Linked DNA regions of Geotalea uraniireducens. The protein of the gene in region 2 interacts with the protein of the main gene of each other region in a pairwise test. Links are inferred from orthologs where the notes say so. Each region holds a gene or a part of one and is shown on either strand. Other genes may lie near its edges.

The links. Proteins that work in one complex are often made in the same cells at the same time.
Region 1: the proteins of yhbY (region 2) and rho interact in binary tests that used the Escherichia coli proteins (3 or more experiments, as listed by UniProt). The link is inferred for Geotalea uraniireducens from one-to-one orthologs.

The regions. Positions count from the first base shown.
Region 1 is NZ_AP027151.1:3,720,893-3,723,815, forward strand. It holds rho (transcription termination factor Rho), read right to left. Parts: upstream 2,125-2,923; coding sequence 877-2,124; downstream 1-876. Other genes in the region: thyX (FAD-dependent thymidylate synthase), read right to left, coding at 1-387; rpmE (50S ribosomal protein L31), read right to left, coding at 550-747; QMN23_RS17420 (IclR family transcriptional regulator), read left to right, coding at 2,609-2,923. UniProt on the Escherichia coli protein: Facilitates transcription termination by a mechanism that involves Rho binding to the nascent RNA, activation of Rho's RNA-dependent ATPase activity, and release of the mRNA from the DNA template.
Region 2 is NZ_AP027151.1:1,905,991-1,909,236, forward strand. What follows is about bases 152-3,138. They hold yhbY (ribosome assembly RNA-binding protein YhbY), read right to left. Parts: upstream 1,800-3,138; coding sequence 1,503-1,799; downstream 152-1,502. Other genes in these bases: QMN23_RS09000 (deoxyguanosinetriphosphate triphosphohydrolase), read left to right, coding at 152-652; QMN23_RS09005 (hypothetical protein), read left to right, coding at 889-1,425; QMN23_RS09015 (ATP-binding protein), read right to left, coding at 1,886-3,138. Also shown: more of QMN23_RS09000, read left to right, coding at 1-151; more of QMN23_RS09015, read right to left, coding at 3,139-3,175.

The DNA.
Region 1 (2,923 bases), 1.8 Mb from region 2 along the record:
GGCGTAGGTTTCATGAAGCGCCTGCAGCTGGGCCTCGAACCGGGCGGCAAGTTCGGGTCGCCCGGCAATGCTCGGCGGCACCACCGCGGCAAAGCGTGTGGCGTGGGAAACATAGCGCTGCGACTGTTGAGAGTAGGAGGCCAACCGGTGCCGCACCAGCTGATGACTGGTTGCCCGCGAAATCCCCTCGATCCCGAAGGTGAAGGTGGCATGCTCCAGGACCGACTGGTGTCCCAGCGACATGATCTTTTCCAGGAAGGCGGTGATGTCGGAACGGGTAAGCTTGTCCCGCAGCTCGTCGATGCCCGTCGGGGAATAACAGAGACGGGCGGCCAGAGCCACGGCGGTTTCCGGATCGGGGGTATGCTGGAGCAGGGTAACCTTCATCGGGGGTCAGAATCCTCGTCAGGTTATTATGCAAAAAATGGCAGATTATTAAAACAACTAAGTTCGGGTCGCCGGGAAAAAGCAATCCCCCCAAAACGGACAAGGGGATTTCGCCATGGACAAAATCCCCCTCCACTCACCCCGTAAAACCCACGACCGGAATTACAGGCCGTATTTTTTCCGGAAGCGCTCAACCCGACCGGCGGTGTCGACGAGCTTCTGCTTGCCGGTAAAAAACGGATGGCAGGCAGAGCAGATTTCCGTACTGATTTCGCTCCTGGTGGACCGGGTCTGGAAGGTGTTGCCGCAGGCGCACTTAACCGTTACTTCCGCATACTTGGGATGAATTCCCTCTTTCATATGGCCCTCCTTACCGGGGGATTTCCCCGGTTGACTATTGTGATTACCCGAAAGGTTTTTACCGTAGCATCGTCGCGGCATTTTTTCAAGGCTTTTTTCCACCCCGAAACGGTACGCCGGAAACGTCTTTTACCTGCTCATCGAGTCGAGGAACCCCTGGTTGCTCTTGCTCTCCGAGAGCTTTTCCAGAAGGAACTCCATACTGTCAACCACGTTCATCGGATGAAGAACCTTGCGCAGGATCCATATCCGGTTGAGCGCGGCCTTGTCAATCAGGAGCTCCTCTTTCCGGGTCCCCGACTTATTGATGTCGATGGCCGGGAAGGTTCGCTTCTCCACCAGTTTCCGGTCGAGATGAAGTTCCATGTTACCGGTCCCCTTGAACTCTTCGAAGATCACCTCATCCATCTTGCTGCCGGTGTCAATCAGGGCGGTCGCGATAATGGTCAGCGAACCACCCTCTTCGATGTTGCGGGCAGCACCGAAAAAGCGCTTCGGCTTATGGAGGGCATTGGAATCGACCCCGCCGGAAAGGATCTTCCCGGAAGGAGGGATTACTGTATTGTAGGCCCGCGCCAGCCGGGTAATCGAGTCGAGGAGGATCACCACGTCCCGTTTGTGCTCGACGAGCCGCTTCGCCTTTTCGATCACCATTTCGGCAACCTGGACGTGCCGCGAGGCCGGCTCGTCGAAAGTGGAAGAGACGACCTCGCCCCGAACAGAGCGCTGCATGTCGGTAACTTCCTCGGGACGTTCGTCGATCAACAGGACGATCAGATAGACTTCAGGGTGATTCTCGGCGATGGAATTGGCGATATTCTGGATCAGCATGGTCTTGCCGGTGCGGGGCGGCGCGACGATCAGCCCCCGCTGTCCCTTGCCGATGGGGGCGATCAGCTCAACCACCCGCATCGCCATGTTGTCGGGGGTCGTTTCCAGCTTGAGCTTTTCCTGCGGATAAAGCGGAGTCAGGTTGTCGAAGAGAATCTTGTCGCGGGCCACTTCGGGGGGTTCGAAGTTGACCGACTCAACCTTGAGCAGGGCAAAGTACCGCTCCCCTTCCTTCGGCGGGCGAATCTGCCCGGAAACCGTATCGCCGGTATGGAGATTAAAGCGGCGGATCTGCGATGGCGAGACATAGATATCATCGGGCCCCGGCAGATAGTTATAGTCGGGGGCCCGCAGAAAGCCAAAGCCGTCGGGTAGGCACTCCAAGACCCCTTCGCCGAAGATCATGCCATTTTTTTCGGTCTGGGCATTGAGAATGGCAAAAATCAGGTCCTGCTTGCGCAGGCTCGATGCCCCCTCGATATTGAGCCCCTTGGCGATCGCCGTGAGCTCGTTGATTTTCTTGCCTTTTAACTCCTGAAGGTTCATCGATTCTCCTGTAGAGTACGCACCATGCCGCGGCGGGATGGCGGCCCGGCTGGATATGGTAAGGGTGAACGGATAATTGAATACGCGACTAAAGCGGGAAGGCGTGTCCTGAAACGAGTTTAATATTTATGAAGTCGTTGCGCTCTAGGCTGTTGAAGTTCTTATGCTGAGGTGCCTGTTTGTTTATCTTGGGATGAATGAATTGCCGAGGTGAACTATTGAACTGTAAGAGGTTATAGTGTTCCTATTAAACCGATTCAGGACTTTTGTCAACAGGATTTATTGCCCCACGACGACTTTCGCTGCAGCGGCGCGCCCCCGGCAGCCCCCCTCTGCACCGGCGCGCGTCGGCACCGCCCGCCATGCACCGAAAACGGCAATTTCAGCCTTTTCTTCTCCCGGCAAAAGTTTTAAGCTATCGTCCCGAGGCATCGATTTGTGCTATAAAGGTTTTTTTGCCTAATTCACGCCGCAGAGGTATTCCGTGCAGAAGAAAGAAAAGTCCGACTACATGATCCTCGCCGTTTCCCACGCCTTCGACCTCCTGGAGCAATTTCACGATGAGAATATCGCGGAACTCGGCGTCACCGACCTTGCCCGGCGGCTCAAACTGCACAAGAACAACGTCTTCCGCCTGCTCGCCACCCTGGAGGCGCGCGGCTACGTCGAACAGAACCGGCTCACCGGCAACTACCGGCTCGGGCTCAAGACCCTGGAACTCCGCCAGACCCTGATCAAGCAGATGGCCCTCCTCCCCTACGCCAAGCCGGCACTGGAGGAACTGGTCAAGGAGTGCAAC
Region 2 (3,246 bases):
CACCCCCTATGACCGGCCGACCGGCCTGCTCGGTGAGTTCCTTCCCGGGATCGTGCCGACGCTGGAAGCCCAGATCATCAATTTTGCCGACGAAATCGCCTATAACAATCACGATATCGACGACGGCCTCAAATCGGGGTACATTACCTTCGACCAGCTGCAGCAGGTGGATCTCTGGCGGGAGGCGTTCAATGGGATCAGGGCCGCCTACCCGAACCTCGATCCGGAACGGCAGAAGTTCCAGACAATCAGCGCGCTGATCGGCCTGCTGATCAAGGACCTGACCGCGACGACCCTGGCCAATCTCCGGGAGTTACGGATCGCCAGCCTCGACGATGTTCGTCGGGTCAACCGGCAGCTGGTCGCCTTCAGCCCGGAGATTACCGAACAAAACTGCGCCCTGAAAAGGTTCTTGTTCGAAAATCTCTACCGTCACTACAAGGTCGAGCGGATGCGGGTGAAGGCGGAACGTTACCTGTCCAGGCTGTTCGAGTCGTTCATTAAGCATCCCACCCTGCTGCCGAGGAAGTACCAGCATAAAATGGAACTGCTGGGACGGGAGCGGGTGGTCTGCGACTATGTGGCCGGAATGACCGACCGTTTTGCCCTTGATGAGTTCAAGCGGCTGTTCGAGCCTTACGAACGGGTTTGATCTGGCCGTTCCCCTCTTGACTCGCCGGCGATTTTGGGGTATTTACCAGTAAAAGGCAGTGCGATAGACGACAATACTAAACCACCCGCGAGGGTGGGGCGGAAAGCCTATAGGGTCTCAAGCAGACAGCCGGGTTGCCGAAATGTCCACGGATATTACGGTAGCCCGGCTTTTTTTGTTTATCGACCGGGCCGGCGGCGCGCACTGTCTCATCACGAAGTCGAAAGGAGAATTCCATGAAGCGTTTGCTGATGGCCGTTTCGCTTTCCCTGGCGGCCACTACCCCCGTTTGGGCCTCATCCGATGTCGGGTTCGACCTGAATATCAACCTCGGCAACCGGCCGCGTGCCGTAGCCGTTCCCGTTGCTCCGGCAGCCGTCGGGCCGGCCGTGGTTATCGACGAGCCGCCGCTGTTCATTGTGCCGCCCCAGCTCGGTTTCTATGTCGGCGTCGGGGTTCCGTACGACATCTTCATGATCGGTAACCTCTATTATCTCCATTCGGGGAATGCCTGGTACCGCTCGCGGGATTACCGGGGGCCGTGGGGTGCCGTCGGCTATCGGGGGCTCCCGCCCGGGCTGCGCAAGCACCGGCTCGACCGGATCCGTTACTACCGCGACGACGAGTATCGGCATTACGAACATGACCGTGATCACTACCGTGGACGGTATTACCGCCCCGACAAGGAGTGGAAGGAACGGCGCAAGGACGAGCGGCGGATGGAGCGCGAAGAGCGCAAAGAACATCGCGGCCATGGCCGCGACCGCGACTGAGCGGGTTGGTCGAACTGAAAAAGCCCGGTGGCAAGCGCCACCGGGCTTTTTGCATGTATTGTTGCGGGATGGTCGTGCTACCGGCCGCGGGGAAGTTCGATCTTGCGTTCTTTGGCCGGGCGGTAGAGCAGGAAGGTACGGCCGATCACCTGGGCTACGTCCGCGTCGCAGGCCGCCGCCAGTTCGTCGGCGGCATCGTGGCGATCGAGGAGGCAGCTTTCGAGAATCTTGACCTTGATCAGTTCGTGATGTTCGAGGGCTTCCGCCGTCTCTTTGACCAGCGCCTCGGTAATCTCTCCCTTGCCGATGGTGATAACCGGGTTGAGACTGTGTCCCATTGCCCGGAGAAAACGTTTCTGTTTTCCGGTCAGCATTTGTTATGTCCTTTGGTGGAATGGTGGCGGTGAAACCGGTGCCGGACGTATAACACGAAACGTTCGGGAAGGCAATGGGCGCGGCGCTAAACGGCAATCTCCCTGATCGCCCGGAGAAGTGCTTCCTGCCTGATCGGCTTTGCCAGGTGGCCGGAACAGCCCGCTTCGCGGCAGCGATGGTGATCGCTCCGCTCCACCGCGGCGGTGAGCGCCAGGATGGGAACCTCGGGAAGTCCGTGTTGCCGCTCCCAGTCGCGAATGGCGCTGGTTGCCAGATAGCCGTCCAGGATCGGCATCTGCATATCCATGAGGACCACCTCATAGCGTTTGCTCGTCGCCATGGCCACGGCCTCGGCGCCGTCGGCGGCGAAGTCGACGCGGTGAGCGGCCCGGCTGAGGAAGGCGCCGAGCAGGAGCCTGATTTCGGCCGAATCTTCGGCCAGCAGCACGGAAAGTTGCCGGTCGGCCGCCGGCGATTCCTGCTCCGGGCGGCTAACGGCGGGCCGGCCCGGTCGGTCGGGTGGCAGCGGGACGGTGAAGATGAAGCGGCTGCCGTGCCCCTCGCTGCTTTCCACCGCGATTTCTCCTCCCATCAGCGTTACGAGATCCCTGGCGATCGCCAGCCCCAAGCCGGTGCCGCCGTGCAGACGCGCAGTGGCCGGCGATGATTGGACGAAACGGTCGAAAATTTCCCGGAGCTGGTCGTTGGGAATGCCGATGCCGGTGTCCGCTACAGTGAAACGGAGCATCGCGGCGGTTGCCGGTCCCGGGGCCTGATAGTCGATCTGTAGCGTGACCCCGCCCGTGCGGGTGAATTTGACGGCATTGCCGATCAGGTTGGTCAGCACTTGCTGGAGGCGTTTCGGATCACCCCGTAGTTGACGAGGCACGCTGTCGTCGATCAGGACTTCGAAGGAGAGTCCTTTCCTGCCCGCTTCCCAGGCCAGTAGTCTGGTTGCACCGGCAAGCAGTTCATCGAGCGACAGCTCGGTTTCTTCGAGGCGGAAGCGCCCCGCTTCGAGCTTCGCCGCATCAAGGATGTCATTGGTCAGGGCGAGCAGCTGCTGGTTGGAATGCTGGAAGGCGCAGAGATACTCTTCCTGTTGCCGGTTCAGTGTGGTCTGCCTGAGCAATTCCACCGTGCCGGTCGTGAGTTGGATCAGCGAGCGGATCTCGTGGCTGACATGGGCGAGCAATTCGCCCTGGTTCCGGTAGGCGGCGGTGGCGGTCGCGTGCCGGGTGTGCAGTTCCTCGTTATGGCGGCGTTGCCGGTCGAGTTCGCGGGTCAACTCAGTGACGCGCTTTTCCAGCTCGCGAGCGGCATGATCATTGGCGACGGGGGGCTGTGGCTCGGGCGGCGGGGCGATCTGCTTCATGGTTCCTTGGTGACTTCCTGTCGAGATATCGGTATCTGTTGTGCGAGGATGATGTTACCGTGGTGAAATTT